One region of the Streptosporangium roseum DSM 43021 genome, then DNA from elsewhere that is predicted to be linked to it. Evidence: predicted binding sites of a transcription regulator. Region 1 holds the regulator's gene; each other region holds the start of a gene.
What was found. Region 1 encodes LexA, which represses DNA repair genes until DNA is damaged. Its sites were predicted from a motif close to TCGAACANNTGTTCGA; they were not measured.
Positions count from the first base shown of each region.

Region 2: SROS_RS20985 (DNA polymerase III subunit alpha) is a predicted target of LexA. The motif match lies at 1,720-1,735, and genes of this name have one in related genera.
Region 3: recA (recombinase RecA) is a predicted target of LexA. The motif match lies at 3,281-3,296, and genes of this name have one in related genera.
Region 4: ruvC (crossover junction endodeoxyribonuclease RuvC) is a predicted target of LexA. The motif match lies at 2,746-2,761, and genes of this name have one in related genera.

Region 1 is NC_013595.1:7,865,363-7,869,901, reverse strand. Features, by position in the region: gene SROS_RS34385 (glycosyl hydrolase family 18 protein) at 1-990, opposite strand, end outside; gene SROS_RS34380 (hypothetical protein) at 1,130-2,023, opposite strand; gene lexA (transcriptional repressor LexA) at 2,606-3,316, opposite strand; gene SROS_RS34370 (LysM peptidoglycan-binding domain-containing protein) at 3,531-3,920, shown strand; gene nrdR (transcriptional regulator NrdR) at 4,193-4,539, shown strand, end outside.
Region 2 is NC_013595.1:4,834,070-4,838,608, forward strand. Features, by position in the region: gene SROS_RS20985 (DNA polymerase III subunit alpha) at 1-1,676, opposite strand, end outside; gene SROS_RS20990 (ABC transporter permease) at 1,867-3,042, opposite strand; gene SROS_RS20995 (ABC transporter ATP-binding protein) at 3,045-3,719, opposite strand; gene SROS_RS46080 (peptidoglycan-binding protein) at 3,712-4,539, opposite strand, start outside.
Region 3 is NC_013595.1:2,393,612-2,398,150, reverse strand. Features, by position in the region: gene rny (ribonuclease Y) at 1-743, opposite strand, end outside; gene recX (recombination regulator RecX) at 1,179-2,060, opposite strand; gene recA (recombinase RecA) at 2,074-3,174, opposite strand; gene SROS_RS10715 (hypothetical protein) at 3,422-3,724, shown strand; gene SROS_RS10710 (DUF3046 domain-containing protein) at 3,789-3,983, opposite strand; gene SROS_RS10705 (VOC family protein) at 4,052-4,539, opposite strand, start outside.
Region 4 is NC_013595.1:6,704,094-6,708,632, reverse strand. Features, by position in the region: gene SROS_RS29510 (YebC/PmpR family DNA-binding transcriptional regulator) at 1-103, shown strand, start outside; gene SROS_RS29505 (cation:proton antiporter) at 215-1,489, shown strand; gene SROS_RS29500 (GNAT family N-acetyltransferase) at 1,536-2,693, shown strand; gene ruvC (crossover junction endodeoxyribonuclease RuvC) at 2,794-3,381, shown strand; gene ruvA (Holliday junction branch migration protein RuvA) at 3,378-3,998, shown strand; gene ruvB (Holliday junction branch migration DNA helicase RuvB) at 4,132-4,539, shown strand, end outside.

The DNA of each region.
Region 1 (4,539 bases):
GAAGGCGTAGTTGATATGGGTGAGCTTGGCGGCCGAGCCGCTGGTGACGATGTTCTTGACGTGGTAGGCCCGCTGGTAGATGCCCCACTGGGTGAAGTAGCCCAGCAGCTTGTTGCCGCCCCCTCCGCCGCCGTCCTGGGTGGTGACGTTGAGTTGGTTGCTGGCGGTGGAGCGGTTTCCGGCGGCGTCGCGGGCGCGGACGGTGTAGCTGTAGGCGGTGGCGGGGGTCAGGCCGGTGTCGGTGTGGGTGGTTCCGGTGACGGTGGTGACGAGGGTGGTGCCTCGGTAGATCTCGTAGCCGGTGACGCCGACGTTGTCGGTGGAGGCGTTCCAGGCGAGGGAGACGCTGGAGGAGGAGGTGGCGGTGGAGCGCAGGTTGCCGGGGACGCTGGGGGGCGTGGTGTCGCCTCCTCCGCCGCCGCCGGTCACCGAGATGGCGGAGACGGTCGCGTAGTTGGCGCCGCCGTTCATGTTGAACTGGACGTTGAGCGCGCCGTCGCTGACCGTCGCGGGGAAGGTCCGGTCACAGGCGGTGAGCGCGCCGCAGGAGGCGAAGATGTCGAAGGCGGTCAGCGCGTTGACGCCTTCGACGCGGACGTCGAACTTGCGCTGACCGGCCGCGTTGGCCCAGTCCTCGACCATCTTCAGCGTCACCTGGTAGGTGCCGTTCGGGACGTCGAAGCGGTAGCCGCCCCAGCTGTTGAAGGTGTTGTAGTTCTGGTAGAGGGAGTCGTCGGTCGTCCCGGCGATCGCACCGCCGGTCGAGCCGCTCCCGTAGCTGGTCTGGTAGCCCCAGTCGCCGCTGGAGTAGGCCTTGTCGGCGACCCACTGGTCACCCGCGGCGTCGGTGAGCGCGGACCCGCCCGCGTTGGCCCGGAGCGGCACGGTCACGGCCGCGGAAGCGCCGGGTGCCGTCGCGACGACCGCCCCCAGGGGGAGGAGCATCACCCCCACCGCGGCTAGGAGTTTCAGGACATGTTGATTCGCCATGGGCCGCCGCCTCTACGCGCTGGAACTGGGGGGTTAATTAACAGGAAACTTTACTGTCAATTTGAGGTGAACGTAATCACGCGCGCACGCGCCGTCAATGGTGCGAAATTTCGGGGGGCCCAATCGCGGGAAGAGAGGTTTACGGCCAGCGCCAGGCGATGCCCAGCACGCCGGAGACCACGTCGGAGGCGGCCACGTGGACGGTGTGGTGGGCGTTGGGCACCAGGACGCCGGTCCGGCAAGGCTTCGCGTCCGGTCCGGACCTGACGTAGGAATGGCATTCGGCCGGGAGGGCCGCGGGGTCGAACCGCACCTGGACGAGGAAGTGCCCGACCGGCTGCCGGAAGCCGTGGCCGTGGTCGACGCACGGCTGTGCCGGTCTGTCGAAGCTCTCCCACTCGAAGACCCAGGTGTCGCCGGCCCGGAGCGCGTGGTCGAAGAGCAGCTCGGCGACCATCACCCCCCGCGCGTGGTGCCGCAGGATGGTGCCGACCCTGCAGTTCTCCAGGGCGTGGATCTCGCGGCCGTCGAGATCGGTGCCGGGGTCGACGAACGACCTGATCGCATACCGGTCCATGCCGTCGCGCCGGGCCCTGATCAGCGTGCGGGTCCACACCGACTCGCACCGCCGGGCCGCGTCGATCAGCACTTTCTGCTGCTGGGTGATGATGGCGGCGTCCTGGTCGCGGGAGCCCGGCAGCGCGTCCAGCAGCTCGCCGAGGGCTCCGGAGCGCTCATCCAGCCCCGGCCCGTGGTCGAGAAGGCGGGTGAGGGAGCCGCCGGGAAGCCGGAGGATCTCCTCCAGGGCCGTGACGACCAGCGGGGACTGCTCGCCGCCGGGACGCCGGTGCCCCCGCTGCCAGTCGCTCAGGGTGGACAGCGCGACCGCCAGCCCGCGCTGGGCCAGGCGGGACCGGATGCGGTCGAGGGACAGGCCGCTCTCCCGGATGCAGACACGCAGGGCCTGGTGGAACGGGCCGGAGCGGAGCAGGGTGCCCCGGTCGGCTGCCGGCTCGGGGGGACGGCGAGGCATGGGGACGCTCCTCGGTGTCGAGGCGGGCGGCCGGGGGTTTCCCGCGCTTCCATCCCTGAGAGGACGGCGCGGGCCCGCCGCGCTCTGTGGGGAGCGAGCGTAGAACGTCTCGTGACCCAAGAACAGGTCGCCGACCATAGCAACTACCGAAATTTCATCACTTGTGGCTTATTTCCATCCGAAAACAGAATCAGCGCATCTCCGCACCTCCGATAAGGGAGAAAAACGCGTGCCCTTCTGTTCAAGGCTCTATTCAAGGCGGTTACCGGGGGCGCCGTACTCATCCGGATCGGCCTGCCCTCGGCTCCGGCGCTCGCCCGGCCCGACCGGGCTGACCCACTCGCCGGTCAAGCTGCTCGGCTGGGGCGCCACCGCGGACCCCCACCAGGGACCGCCGCCGATCCGGCTACAGGACACCACCGCCATCCGCCCCGATTTCGGGTGCGGCACCGGGACGGCCGAACTCCGCGTCGGGCACGTCGGCGGCCGGCGCGGGGCCTGCTGCGGCGGGCGGTCGCCACTGAGGCGCCTGACGAGGAGCGGGGTCCCGATCGTGGGACCCCGCTCCTCCGGTGCGTTGTCTCAGAGCTTGCGCAGAACCGCCACGACCTTGCCCAGGACGGTGGCCTCGTCGCCGGGGATCGGGTCGTAGTTCGGGTTGTGCGGGACGAGCCAGACGTGGCCGTCCTTGCGCTTGAAGGTCTTGACCGTGGCCTCGCCGTCGATCATCGCGGCGACCACGTCGCCGTTGTCCGCCACGGGCTGCTGCCGGACGACCACCCAGTCGCCGTTGGCGATGGCGGCCTCGATCATCGAGTCGCCGGTCACCTGGAGCAGGAAGAGCGTCCCCTCGCCGACGAGCTGCTTGGGGAGGGCGAAGACGTCCTCGATGCTCTCCTCGGCGAGGATGGGGCCGCCGGCGGCGATCCGGCCGACGAGCGGCACGTAGGCCGCGGTCGGGCGGCTGATCGGGGTCTCGTCGTCACGGGACTCGGGATCCACCCACAGTGCCGGCTCGCCGGGAAGGCGGACCTCCAGCGCGCGGGGACGGTGCGGATCACGGCGCAGATAGCCCTTGCGCTGCAACGCCGTCAGCTGGTGCGACACGCTGGAGGTGCTGGTGAGCTGCACCGCCTCGCCGATCTCTCGCATGGAGGGCGGATAGCCGCGCTGCTGCACCGAGTCGCGGATCACCTCAAGGATCTTCCGCTGCCTGGGGGTGAGGCCAAGGGAGTCACGCCTGCGCACCGCCAGGTCGCTGACGGCCGAAACGTTCTCGTCATGTTCGCTCATACGATCTCCTCGCCTCCCGGTCTGTATCTCTCGCGTCGCACACAGCGACCGTACCGCCGTTGAAGATCGTATTCAAACAATTGTTCGAGTCATTCTCGAAATCAGCGGTGACGTGGTGTACAACATCGTACGGGAGTTCGATCGACATCGTGTTCGATTCGCCGATCTTTCTTCGACGTGTGTTCGGCCAGGTCGAGGGTGCTGGGGGGCCATCATGAAGACGACCGTGACGACAGGGAGGGCCGGGCGCCCGCCCGCCCGGCGCCCCGGGGCCGCGGGGGGCGTCCGATATCCTGATCCGCCGCTCCGGCTCACCAGGCGGGGCCGGATCGTGGTGGTGGCGGCGCTCACGCTGGTCACCCTGGGGGCGCTCTGGGTCGGCGCGCGCATCGACGCCGCCTCGGCGCTCGAGCACGGGGGGCGTGAGGAGCTGTCGTGGGTCGTGGTGCGCGGGGGTGACACGCTGTGGGAGATCGCGGACGCCGTGACGGAAGGCGGGGATCCGGCTCCGACGATCCGCCGGATCATGGATCTCAACGGCCTGTCCGACTCCGTGATCCGGCCCGGGACCCGGCTCTACCTGCCGGACGGTTCCGCCCCCTGAGGGGGTGCCGGAGGGGCGACACGCCCGACTCGTTCGAATGTGACGCGCTGATCAGCGACTTCGTCTGACGGGGTCCTTTCAACTTGCGTTCATGAGCCGACCCTCCTACCGTTGGACCACAACATCTAGTGGCTTCATCGGTGGTCTTCACCATAGATTGTGTTTCCATTACCGCATCTCGACCATTCGAGGGGCGTGCGCAAGCGTCTGGCGTGGACGCCGTGGAATGCACGAGAAGGTGGGCCACTTGCCGGCTCAAGGGGGCGACACGCGTGCACTGTCCGTTCTGTCGTCATCCTGATACGCGGGTCATCGACAGCCGGTCCACCGAGGACGGCGGAGCCATCCGCCGCAGGCGCACGTGCCCGGAGTGCGGGCGCAGGTTCACCACGCAGGAGACGGTGCTTCTCATGGTGAGCAAGCGCAGCGGGGTGACCGAGCCGTTCTTCAGGGACAAGGTGATCGCCGGCGTCCGGCGGGCGTGCCAGGGGCGCCCCGTCAGCGAGGACTCGCTGGCCCAGCTGGGTCAGCGGGTGGAGGAGAGCATCCGGGCCACGGGAGCGGCGGAGATCGCCGCCCATGAGGTCGGGCTGGCGATCCTGGGGCCGCTCCGCGAGCT
Region 2 (4,539 bases), 3.0 Mb from region 1:
TCCGCCCCGGCCGGCACGGACTGCACGGGGCTGCGATCCAGCAGGGTGGCATCCGACACGATGATCGCGCACGGATGCATCGCCGTACGGCGGGGCAGCCCGTCCAGGGCCTCCACCAGGTCCCACAGCAGCCGCAGCCGGTCAGGACGGATGCCGCGCGCGGCCAGCTGCGGCAGCTCGGCCATCGCCCGGCGCGCGTCCCGCGCCCGGATGTGCGGAAAAGCCGTGGCCAGGGCGTCGATCTCACCGGCGTCCACGCCGAGCGCGGCGCCGGCGTCGCGGATGGCGCTGCGCACCCGGTAGGTCGCGGCCGCCGACACCGCGGCGACCCGCTCGGGCCCGTAGCGGCCGAGGATCGCCCGATACACCTCCGGGCGGCGTGCCGACTCCACGTCCAGGTCGACGTCGGGCAGGCTGCGACGCCGCGTCGACAGGAACCGCTCCATCAGCAGGCCGTGCCGCAACGGATCGACCCCCGAGATGCCCAGGGCGTAGACGGCCAGGCTGCCCGCGGCCGAGCCGCGGGCGGCCACCCGTACCCCCATCGCACGGATCATGTCGGTGATCTCGGCGACCGTCAGGAAGTAGGGGGCATATCCCAGCCGCGCGATCACGGCCAGCTCCTCCTGCAGCCGCTGCAGCGCCACCCGGTCCGCGCCCATGCCGCGGGCGTTCAGGCCTGCCTCGCAGCGGGCGCGCATCACCCCGTCGGCGGCCCCGGCGGGATCCGCGCCGAGCAGGTACGGTTCGGGAAAGTGCACCCGCCGGTCGCCGATCCCCAGGTCGGCGACCGGATCCAGCGTGCACGCCCGGGCGGTGGCCAGCGTGCACGCCAGCAGGCGCCCGGCGGCTGCCGCAGGCAGACCGGCGACCGCGGCGACCTGCTCGGCCACCCGCGTCATCTCGGCGGGGGATTTGAGGTAGGCCTCGGCGTTGGCATGGCGGGCCCGGCCGATCGGCAGCCGGTGACGGCAGGCCGCCAGCACGTCACCCACCCGCGCCCCGGACCGTTCGGCGTAGCGCACCGCGTTGGTCAGCACCGGCACGAGCCGCTGCCGGGCGGCGAAGGCCAGCATCCGCCCGGCCAGGACAAGCGAACCCGGCCCCGGGCCAGGGGACAGGTGACAGACGATCTCCAGCCGGACCGCGTCCCGACCGATGCCTTCCTGCCAGGCGCGCAGCCGCTTGAGCGCCGTCCCGGCGTCCCGGTCGACGATCGCGCCGCCGACGTCGGAGTCCGGGCCCAGCAGCACCACCAGACCGCCCCGGCCGGCGTGGGCGGCCAGCGCCTGCCGGCTCAGGACCGGCTCGTCGCGGTCGGCGGCGTGCGCCGCCGAGATCATCCGGCACAGCGCGCTCCACCCCGAGGCGTCCCGCGCCAGGAACGTCACCCGGCACCGGCCGACGTCTTCGCCCCGGAGCCTGTCGCGATGCGGCGCGGCCGCTGAGCGGGCGCCCTCGACGGCCAGGTCGGCGCCGAACACCGGCCGCACTCCCGCCGTACGGCACGCGGTGGCGAAGCGGACCGCGCCGGCCAGGCTGTCACGGTCGGTCAACGCCAGCGCGGACATGCCCAGCCCGCCGGCACGGGCGACCAGCGCCTGCGGCCGCGAGGCCCCATGCAGCAGGGAGAACCCGCTGGCGACGCGCAGATGGACGAACTCGCTCCCCGGCACCGGCGCTCCCCTTCCAGCGGCGGGCCGGGGAGGACATCCCGCATCGAATACGTGTTCGATCAGTATGCGCGGCCGGTCGCCGGAACGAGCTGTTCGACGCGCCGGCGGCCACGATCTGCCACGGCGCGTGCCGCGCCGGCCGCCGGGGGAGGTCCGCCGCGTCCAGGAAGCCGGACCGAATGCACCCCTCCTACCGAAGCGCGTTGACCGGTTCCATGCGGGCGGCACGCAGGGCCGGGTACAGGCCCGCGAGCAGCCCGACGGCGGCGCCGGCGGCAGGTGCCATGACGGCCAGCCGTACATCCAGGACCGGAGTCCACTGCTTGGCGGCGCAGACCGCGACGATCACGACGATCCCGGCGGAGGCACCGATGATGCCGCCGGTCAGCCCGGTGAGGGTGGACTCCAGCAGGAACTGCGCGGCGACGTGGCGGCGGGCGGCGCCCAGGGCGCGGCGCAGGCCGATCTCGGCGACGCGCTCCATCACGGTCACCAGGGTGACGTTGGCGATGCCGACCGCGCCGACGACCAGGGAGACCAGCCCGAGGATCAGGAAGAGGGCGTTGACGTCGCCTTCCACCGCGTCGCGTGCTCTGGTGGGGCTGGGCGGCGATATGACCTGGAGGAGGGCCTCGTTGCCGGGGCTGAGCGCGGCAGGCGCCTGCTCGGCGATCAGTTCCGCGGCGCCGAGGCCGGTGTTGACCAGGACCCTGGTCACGGTGCTCAGGCCGTAGCGCCTGCCGACGGCCGGTGGCAGCAGGACCGCGCTCGCGAGGCTCTTCTCGCGTTTCAGGTCGCCGAGCACGCCGATGACGGTGTACGCCTGGGTGCCGATGAAGATGGCCGGGGCCCGTTCCAACCGGGTGACGCCCAGCATCTTGGCCGCGTGCAGGCCCAGCACGACGACCTTGTCCCCCCGGGAGATGTGCCCGGCGTCGAAGTAGCGGCCCTCGACCATTCTGCCTTTGACCGCGGCGGGCAGGCCGGGGCTGCTGGCGACGACCGTGAGCGTCTGGTCGGTGACCCGGGTGGGGTCCACGATGTCGTTGGAGCGGACGCTGAGGTTGGCACTCCGTTCCGACTCGGCGAGGGCGGCGGCGGAGATCACCCCGCGCAGCCGGGTCACCCGGCTGACGGCGGCCCAATCGACCAGGGGGAACGGGTTCTCCGGGACCTCGACCGTGACGGAGGTGGCGGTCAGCTCGTCGAAGCGGCCGACGATCTGGTTGCCCGCCGTCGCGGCGACGCCCAGAGTGACCACGAGCGTGGTGATGCCCAGTACGGTGCCCAGCGTGGTCAGCGCCGAGCGCACCGGGCGGGCCAGCAGGCCCGCCATGGCCTCGTTCAGCAGGTCGCGCGGGTGCACATCTATCCCTCCGTGAGGATGCCGTCGGTGATGCGCACCCGGCGCCCGGCCCGGTCGCTCACCTCGTTCTCATGGGTGATGACCACGATGGTCATGCCCTGGGCGCGCAGCTCGTCGAACAGGTCGAGCACGGCGCCGGTGTTCCTGCTGTCGAGGTTGCCGGTGGGTTCGTCGCACAGCAGCAGCGACGGCTCGCCCATCAGGGCGCGGGCGATGGCGGCGCGCTGCCGCTCGCCGCCGGACATCCTGCCGGGCGGGAAGTCCACCCGGTGCGACAGCCGTACCCGCTCCAGGGCCCGCATCGCGCGCTCCCGCCGCCCTGTGCGCGGCCCCGCGCCGTAGACCTCGGCCAGCATGACGTTCTCCAGCACGCTGCGGTGCGGCAGCAGGTGGAAGGACTGGAAGACGAAGCCGATACGGCTGCCGCGCACCGTGGTCCGCGCGCCGTCCTTCAGCGTGGTGGTCTCGATGCCGTCGAGCCGGTAGCCGCCGCTGGTCGGCCGGTCGAGCAGGCCGAGCATGTTGAGCAGCGTGGACTTGCCGGACCCCGAGGGGCCAACTATGGCGACATAGTCTGATTTTTCGACTTTCAGGTTGATGGCGGAGAGCGCCCTGACGGGAGGATCGGCGGGGAACTCCTTGGTCAGATCGTCGAGCAGGATGACCGGCTCAGGCACTGTTGATCACCACCAGGTCACCCGGCTTGAGGTCGCCGGTCACCTCCACGGCTCCGTCGGCGGCCAGGCCGGTGCGCACCTCGACCTCCTTGGTCCGGTCGGGCGCGATCTCCACCTGCACCCGGGCCCTGCCGTCCGCGGCGGTGACGACCGCCGCGGCGGGGACCACGAGCACCTCCTGGTCGGTGGCGCCGATGGTCACGCGGGCGGTGACGGGGGCGCCGGCGAGCTTCTTGAGGCCCTTCATCGAGGCAGGAGTGATCATCACCGGCACGGCGCCCTTCGTGTCGCGTCCGCCGAGGGAGGTCACCGTGCCGGGGACGGTCTTGCCGGCCTCGGTCTCGATGGTCGCGTTCAGGCCCGTCTTCAGCCGCTCGGCCTCAGCCGCGTCCACCGAGCCTGAGACCACGAAGGTGGAGCTGGTGACCGTGGCGATCGGCTTGTCCGCCGGCTCGCCCGCCTTGACGGTCGCCTTGTGCAGGCGGGCCGGCAGCCTGGGCAGGAAGACGATCTCTCCCGGCGGGATGGTGGGGCCGTAGGTCCGGGAGAACTCGGCCAGCAGCGCCCGTGCCGCGGCCAGGTCACGCTGGGCGTTGGCCACCTTCAGCTTGGTGGGCGAGAGCTGCCTGGCCTGCCTGAGCGTCTGCTCGGCGGCGGCGACGGCCTCCCGTGCCAGCCGGACGCTCCTCCCCAGCTCGGCCAGCCGCCTGTCCCGCGCGACCCCGGCCTCCTCCAGCACCCGCTCCAGTGCCGACCGGGCGGCGGCCGAATCCGCTCTGGCGTTGGCGACCCGGAGTTCGAGCAGCCGGGTGTCGGCAGG
Region 3 (4,539 bases), 4.9 Mb from region 1:
TCGCGGCCGATGATGCGGCCCTTCATCTCGTCGCCGGGCAGATGCAGGACGCTGACGACGGACTCGGCGGTCTGCTCGGTGGCAACGCGCTGGACCGCCAACGTGACGATCTTGGTTGCCCGCTTCTCGCCCTCCCTGCGGGCCTCACCCTCGATCTCCCTGACGATCAGCGCGGCCTCGCGCTTGGCCTGGTTCTCGATCTCCCTGACCAGCTCGGCCCGCGCCTGATCGCTGGTGAGGCCGGAGACCCGCTCCAGGATGACCTTGCGCTCCTGGGCGACCCGGTCAAGATCCTCACGGCGGCCGGCGAGCTTGGTCTCCGTCTCGGCGAGCTTGCGCGCCCGGTCCGCCTGGCGCCTGGCCTCCTCGTCGAGGCGCTGCTCCCGCTCGGCCAGCCGGTTCTCCCGGCGCTCAAGGTCGGAACGGAGCTCCTTCAGCTCGTACTTCAGCCCCCGGCTCTCCGCCTCTGCCTCCTTGCGCAGCTCGGCGGCGGCATCGACGGCCGCCTCGGACCTGCGCAGGACCTCTTCGGCGTCATGCTGGGCCCTGGTGCGGATCTCGGCGGCCTCAAGCCTGGCCTCCTCCAGCGCGGCCTGGATCTCGGCCTCCTGCTCGGGGGAGGGACCGGTCATCCTTCCGCCGGCTCCACCAGTGCGACGCAGCAACACGATCAGCGCGGCTATCGTCACCACGGCAAGAACCGCAACCGCCCCCGCCAATATGACGACCACAACCGGATCCATGCGCGCCCAGCCCTCCTCGCGTCGCAAATATCAAGCACGCGAGGGTCACACGCACGGCACGGAAAACCCAAACGCTGGCGGCATCAGGGCAGACATCAACACAGGACCGACGCTGCGCCGGCCGCTCCCGCCGACACGTCGTCTGCCCGCATCCACCAAGCTTGCACATCCGTAATTCGCCGTTATGACAATCCGCACTGCGCGGAGTAACTCCTCACTGCCGTCGAGGTTAAGCGTCAAAGAGGTAACGGGCAAGCAAAGCCAGCCTGGGGACCGTTCAAACATGAGAGGCCGGTGTTTCTTCCTCACCGTCTCGGCAGAAGCGGGGTGAAGGCGCCGGGACCTTGACATTACCGCGGGTGACGACGCCGGTCTTTTGGGTCAATGCGCCACTCATCCGACCCCTTCGGCGTAAAACATCTCCACGTGTTTTCGCTAGTCGTGCGGGTAATCCAACTCCGTGGAAAACGCGGGACTTTCCACCTCTTCACCCTCAAGCGCCTCACGGACCACACGGAAGGCCAGACCCGGACCGTATCCCTTCCGGGCGAGCATGCCGGCCAGCCTCCGGGTCCTGACGGCCGGCTCCAGACCGCGGGTCGACGAGAGCTTGCGCGCCACGAGCCTGCGGGCCGTCTCCACCTCCTGCTCGGGGTCGAGCTGCTCCACCGCCTCCTTGACGGTGTCCTCGTCCACCCCGCGGTGGCGTAGCTCCGAGGCGAGGGCCCTGCGGGCGAGGCCCCGCCCGGCGTGACGTGAGCTCACCCACGCCGCGGCGAACGCCTCGTCATCGATGAGCCCGACCTCGGAGAACCTCTCAAGCACGGCTTCGGCCGCCGCTTCGGGCACCTCACGCTTGCGCAGCGCCTCGGCGAGCTGGGCCCTGGTGCGCGGAGCCATGGTCAGCAGCCGCAGGCAGATCGCCCGGGCCACGGCCTGCGGATCCGCCGCGGGCCCCCGGCTCGCCGGGGATCCGTCGACCGGCCCATCGGGCAGGATCCCCTGGGAGTCGCCGCGCGACCGCTTCCCGCCGCGCCGGGACCCACGAGCGCCCCGGCCCCGGGACTCCCCGCCGGAGCGGTCGCCCGCCCCGCCCATGGGACCGTCTTCCGGAGCGGGCTCGTCGCCCGAGGGCGAGTCGGCCTCCCCGCCCGGCCCGGACGTCTCCCACGCCCCCGGCCGATCCCGGCGCGAGCGCCGTGAACGGCCTCCTCTTCTGCCCGTCCCGGAGGATCCGGCCTCCGGGACATCCGGCCAGGCGCCCCAGTCCCGCGGCCCGGCCGCGTCGGCCGGACCGGAGTCAGGTCCCGTCGTCATCGATCAATCCGGTTCAGACGTCGCCCGGCTTGGGAGTGGCCGCCTTGGAGCCGCGACCGGAGGTGGCGGGAACCGGGGCGGCGGGAGCCGCGGGCGGCGGCGTGGCCGGAGTGTCGAGGCGGGGGCCGATGCCGAGCTTCTCCTTGATCTTCTTCTCGATCTCGTTGGCCATGTCGGGGTGGTTCTTCAGGAAGTTGCGGGCGTTCTCCTTGCCCTGCCCCAGCTGGTCGCCCTCGTAGGTGTACCAGGCGCCGGACTTGCGGACGAAGCCGTGCTCGACACCCATGTCGATCAGGCCGCCCTCACGGGAGATGCCGATCCCGTAGAGGATGTCGAAGTCGGCCACGCGGAAGGGCGGGGCCATCTTGTTCTTGACGACCTTCACGCGGGTGCGGTTGCCGACCGCCTCGGTGCCGTCCTTCAGCGTCTCGATGCGGCGGATGTCGAGACGGACCGAGGCGTAGAACTTCAGCGCCTTTCCACCGGTCGTGGTCTCGGGCGAGCCGAACATGACGCCGATCTTCTCGCGGAGCTGGTTGATGAAGATCGCGGTGGTGCCGGTGTTGTTGAGCGCGCCGGCGACCTTGCGCAGTGCCTGGGACATCAGGCGGGCCTGGAGGCCGACGTGGCTGTCGCCCATCTCACCCTCGATCTCGGCCTTGGGCACCAGGGCCGCGACCGAGTCGATGACCAGCAGGTCGACGGCGCCCGACCGGATCAGCATGTCGGCGATCTCCAGCGCCTGCTCGCCGGTGTCGGGCTGGGAGACGAGCAGCGCGTCGGTGTCGACGCCCAGCTTCTTGGCGTATTCCGGGTCGAGGGCGTGCTCGGCGTCGATGAACGCCGCGATGCCGCCGCCCCGCTGGGCGTTGGCCACCGCGTGCAGCGCGACGGTGGTCTTACCGGAGGACTCCGGACCGTAGACCTCGACGATGCGGCCACGGGGGAACCCGCCGATGCCGAGCGCGACGTCGAGCGCGATGGAACTGGTCGGGATGACTTCGATGGGCGCGCGGGTCTCGTCGCCGAGGCGCATGACAGAGCCCTTGCCGAACTGACGCTCGATCTGAGCGAGCGCGGTCTCGAGCGCCTTCTCGCGGTCGTTAGCCGCCATGGGAGCCCCCTGAAGGGTCGCGGGTTGAATCGGTTGCCAGAAAGCTACGGGGTGCCACCGACATTTTCTGGAGAGCACGCCACGAGTGGCGGCGTGTCCAATATAGCCGAACGATTGTTCGATCGTGGCTCAACGGCATCACACGGTCCCGGGGTGGCGCGGGCCGCGGGAGGCGGCGGACCCCATCCTGGGAGCGACATTTCCGATCGTTCCCCCAGACCTGTTGTCACCAGGCTGAGCTGCGGCGATGCTGAAGGCAAACGACCGCGAGGTGACCGACGTGACCACCGCGTTCGCCCGGCGACGCCTGGCCCACCTTGAGTCCCTGCTCGCCGAGCTGCCCGGCCGGGGGCTGGCGGGCCGCATGCTCGGAGCCGGAGCCCCCGTGCTCTGGGTGTGGCATCCGGAGACGAGGCGGCAGACGATCGTCTTCGCCAGCCCGGCCGGGGACGGCTGGCTCTTCCTGTGGTCCCCGGACGGCCAGGAGAGCACCGAGGACCCCGGCCATGTGGCCGACCTGATCAGGAAACTGCTGAACGGCACCCCCTGAGCCGGGCCTTCCGGACGCCCGCAGGTCCCGCGCTCCCCGGCCCAGGTGCCCTGGTCCGCGCCCTTCAGCGCAGCCGGGCGGAGACGTCGGACACCCCGCACACGGCCCGCCAGACCTCCTTGGCGGCGATGCCGTCGGCCAGCGCCTGGTTCACCGTCCGGCCACCGAGATCGGCGATGACGTAGTCGCGGGCCCACGACTCCGCGTACGGGTCACCGAAGTGCAGTTTCATCCGGTTCCAGAACTCCGAGAGGCGCATGCTCCAAGTGTGGCCCCTCCCCGTCGTGCTCATGACCGGAGATGCCTCCCGCCGGTCCCGGCCGGATCTCAGAGGACGCGGGAGCCGTACATCTCGCCCAGCGGGTCGGCGAGCAGTTCCAGGCGGGCTCCGTCGGGATCCCTGAAGTAGATCGACGCGCCGCTCTCGATCCGGTGCGGCACGCCCGCGGCCTCCAGCTTGCCCCGCAGCCGCTCCCAGGTCGACGGGTCCACGGAGACGGCGATGTGGTGGAGCCCGCCGAGGACCTCCTTGTAGGGACCGAGGTCCAGGCCGGGGAAGTCGAAGAAGGCCAGCAGGTTGCCGTTCCCGACGTCGAAGAAGAAGTGGTTCGATCCCCGGTGGTCGCGGTTCTCGAAGATCTCCGTCAGAGGGAACTCCAGCAGGTCCTGGTAGAAGGCGATCGTCGTCTCCACGTCCGAGGAGATCAGCGCGAAGTGGTGCAGGCCCCTCGCGCTGCTCGGCGGGCGGTGCTCCCGCAGGTGCTCCGCCCTGATCCGCTCGCGTACCGTCTCCACTGCCGGATGGTCGATGCTCA
Region 4 (4,539 bases), 1.2 Mb from region 1:
GGTCTTCCGGCTGATCGACGCCCTTGAGGACAGCGACGACGTCCAGAACGTCTGGGCCAACTTCGACGTGTCCGACGAGGTTCTGGAGAAGCTCGACGCCTGACGGCACCCGGAGCGCCCGCCTCCCCGGCGAGGCGGGCGCTCTGCCGTCTGATGCGCATTTCGAGTTGTCTGCGAGGTTTGCCCCCTGGGGCGGGGGCAGCTCAGGCGGACGATGGGGAATCCTGATCTGATCTTCGCGCTGGCAGGCGCCGGAGCCCTGCTCGCGGCCGTCCTGCCCCGGCTGCTCAACCGGCGGCCCTTCTCGCTGCCGCTGGCCTGCCTGCTCGGCGGGATCCTGCTCTACCTCCTGCCACTGGACCTGCCCAGGCCCGACCCCGTGGCCCACCGGGCCCTCGTCGAGCACGCCACCGAGATCTGCGTGCTGATCTCGCTCATGGGCGCCGGGCTCGCGATCAACCGGCCCTTCGGGCTGCGCGGCTGGGCCTCCACCTGGCGTCTGCTGGGATGGACGCTCCCGCTGACCGTCGTAGGAGTGGCCGGCGCCGCCTGCCTCCTGCTGGGCTGGCCCCCGGCCGCGGCACTGCTGCTGGGCGCAGTGCTCGCCCCGACCGACCCGGTGCTCGCCTCCGACGTGCAGGTCGGCGAGCCCGTCGACTCCGAGAAGGCGGACGACGAGGTCAGGTTCACCCTCACCTCCGAGGCGGGGCTCAACGACGGCCTGGCCTTCCCCCTGGTGTTCGCCGCCATCGCGATGGCGGCCGCCGGCGGCTTCGGCTGGGCCGGGGAGTGGGTCCTGGTGGACCTGCTCTACAGGTGCGGGGCGGGACTGCTCTGCGGCCTGCTGGCCGGAAAGCTGCTGGGCCGGCTGTTCTTCCGCGCCCAGGTGTCCGACCTGCGGCTCGCCGAGCACAGGGACGGCTTCGTCGCGCTGGCCGCGACGTTCCTGGCGTACGGCCTCACCGAGCTGGTGCACGGATACGGCTTCATCGCGGTGTTCGTGACCGCGTGCACCATCAGGGCCGCCGAGCGCAGCCACGGCTACAACGGTGTGCTGCACGGCTTCATCGAGCAGATCGAGCGGCTGTTCACCGCCTGGCTGATCCTGCTGCTCGGCGGGTTCGTGGCGGTCGGCGGCCTGGCCGCGCTCACCTGGCGGGGCGCGGCCGTCAGCCTGCTCCTGCTGCTGGTGATCCGGCCGCTGACCGGCTGGGTCGCCCAGCTCGGCGGGCGGGCGGGGCCGCGCGAGCGCGGCGTGACGGCGGTCTTCGGCATCCGCGGCATCGGCTCGCTGTTCTACCTCGCCTACGCCCTCGGGCACGCCGACTTCGGCGTGCCCGCCGAGGAGCTCTGGGCGGTGGTCGCCTTCACCGTGCTGGCCTCCCTGGTCCTGCACGGGGTCACCGCGACGCCGATCATGACGCGGCTGGACCGCCTGCGTGACAGGGCGGGGGACGCGGAGACCGAGCCCGCCGCCCGCCACCTGTAGGGGCCGATTCGCCTTTCCGGACCCGCCCTGCCTAGGTTGGGGGCTTGTGGAGCTACGTGATCTGACCATCGACGACCTCGACGCGGTGCTGGACAACCGCAAGCGCGCCTTCGGGCCCATCTCGGGAGGGGCTCTGGAGACCTGGCGCAAGCTGGTCACCCCGGCGCTCGAAAAGGGAAGATATCTCGGGATCGTCGACGGCTCCCGGCTGGTCGCGACCAGCCGGGTCAACGACTTCACCCAGTGGTGGCACGGCAGGCCGATCTCCATGGGCGGCGTGGCGTCGGTGACCGTCGCCCCCGAGGAGCGTGGACGCGGCGTCGGCCGGACGCTGATGCGGGCCACCGTCGACCGCTGCGCGGAGCTGGGCCATCCGGTCTCGGCGCTCTACCCGGCCACCACCCACATCTACCGGTCGCTCGGCTGGGAGCACGCCGGCGCCATGCACCGGGCCACCCTGCCGGCCGAGGCCCTGCGCGCGATCAGGACCACCGGGCGGGTCGAGATCCGCCGGATGGGCCCCGCCGACGCCCCCGAGGTGGTCGCCGTCCTCGGCCGCGTCCACGCCGCCACCCGCGCCTCCGGCCCCGTCTGCTGGGACGAGGGGACCTGGCGCCTGCACCTGGAGGAGAAGGACGACTTCCTCTACCTGGCCGACGACGGCTTCGTGATCTACCGCTGGCACGGCGGCGACATCGAGGTCTCCAACCTCGTCGCGGGCTCGGAGGCCACGGCGCGGGCGCTGTGGGCGATGGTCGGCTCGTCGGCCTCCATCGCCAAGTCGGTCCGGGCGGTCGTCGCCCCCGACGACCCGGTGTTCTGGCTGATCGGGGACCGTCCCAGAGACGAGGTCGGCCAGACCCGCTGGATGTTCCGCGTCGTCGACCTCGCCCGGGCCGTCGCCGGACGCGGCTTCCCCGCGGGCGTCACCCTTGATGCCGTCGTCCGGGTCGACGATCCCCAGCGCCCCGCGAACTCCGGTCCGTGGCACCTGTCGGTCTCCGGCGGATCCGGTACGGCCGAGCCCGCCGGCACCCTGCCGGAGTCCACCCCCACCTTCACCGCTGGCGGCTTCTCCGCCCTGTTCGCCGGAGTCCCGGCGGCCACCCTGCGCCGCTCGGGCCTCCTCACCGGCCCGGCGGACGGAGACGACGCCCTCGACGCCGCCTTCCAGGCCAGACCCCACATGCTCGACTACTTCTGAGCGGCGGTCAGGTAGCCGTGCGTGGCGCGCTCCCACGCGGTAGAGTCGGGCACCGAACAGGTGTTCGGCGAGCGGAGGCGTGTCGGTGCGGTTGCCCGAGCTGCGGGTGATGGGGGTCGATCCGGGGCTGACCCGGTGCGGGCTCGGGGCGGTCGAGGGACGGCCCGGAGCGCCGCTCAGCCTCGTCAAGGTCGGAGTCGTCCGGACTCCGGCCGACGACGAGATCGGGGCCAGGCTGGTGGCGATCGAAGCGGGCATCGAGCAGTGGCTCGACGAGATCCGGCCCGACGCGGTCGCCGTGGAGCGGGTCTTCGCCCAGCACAACCTCAGGACCGTGATGGGCACCGCGCAGGCGTCCGCCGTGGCGATCCTGTGCGCCTCCCGCCGGGGGCTGCCGGTGGCGATGCACACGCCGTCCGAGGTCAAGGCCGCGATCACCGGCAGCGGCACGGCCGACAAGCAGCAGGTGGGGACGATGGTGACCCGGCTGCTGCGGCTGGACGCGATGCCCAAGCCCGCCGACGCCGCCGACGCGCTGGCGCTCGCGATCTGCCACGTCTGGCGGGGCGGGGCGCAGAACCGGCTGGCCGAGGCCGTGGCCAGGACCAAGACCGGGCCGGGGACGACCGCCGCCGCCTACTTCCGGGGGCGGGGCCGGGCCGGATATTCGAGAGGAACCACGCAGTGATCGCCTCGGTACGGGGACGGGTGGCCGCGATCGCGCCCGACGGCGCGGTGGTCGAGGTCGGCGGGGTGGGCATGCTGGTCCACTGCACGCCGGGCACGCTGGCCACGCTCAGGGTGGGCGAGGAGGCCCGGCTGGCCACCTCGCTGGTGGTCCGGGAGGAGTCGCTGACGCTGTTCGGCTTCGGAAGCGACGACGAGCGCGGCGTCTTCGAGATGCTGCAGACGGCCAACGGGGTCGGACCCAAGGTCGCTCTGGCGATGCTGGCCGTCCACACCCCCAACGCGCTCCGGATGGCCGTGGCGAGCGCCGACGTCAAGGCGCTGACCAGGGTTCCCGGGGTGGGGCCCAAGGGGGCCCAGCGGATCATCGTCGACCTCAAGGACAAGCTCGGCACGCCCGATCAGGCCGTCAACGCCGCCCTCAACGGCGGTGCGGCCGCGCCCGCCTGGCGGGACCAGGTGCACTCCGGGCTGGTGGGCCTCGGCTACTCGGCCCGGGACGCCGACGAGGCCGTCGCGGCCGTCACCCCCCAGGCCGACATCGAGGTGGCGGAGGGCCGCTCCCCGCAGGTGGCGACGTTGCTCAAGGCCGCGCTCCGCGCCCTGAGCGTGCGGTGAGCACGGGGTCTGCGATGCGGATCCCGGAGGGACACGGCGGGCTCGGCGGGACAGCGGTCGTCCGCGCGGGCCGGGACGGCAGGGGCGGTTCAGGTGAGACGGGGAAGACCCGCGTGAGTGAAGGTGGACCGGCGTGAGCTTCGATCGGGATCTGGTGGCGCCGGACGCCGAGGGCGACGAGCGGCTGATCGAGGCGGCGCTGCGGCCCAAGCGGCTGGAGGAGTTCATCGGCCAGGCACGGGTGCGCGAGCAGCTGTCGCTGGTGCTGCAGAGCGCGCTGCGGCGCAACCGGCCGCCGGACCATGTGCTGATGAGCGGTGGTCCCGGCCTGGGCAAGACGACCCTCTCCATGATCATCGCCACGGAGCTCTCCGTGCCGCTCCGGATCACCTCCGGGCCCGCGCTGGAGCGGGCGGGTGACCTCGCGGCGATCCTGTCGACCCTCTCGGAGGGAGAGGTCCTCTTCATCGACGAGATCCACCGGATGGCCCGTCCGGCGGAGGAGATGCTCTATCTCGCGATGGAGGACTTCCGCGTCGAC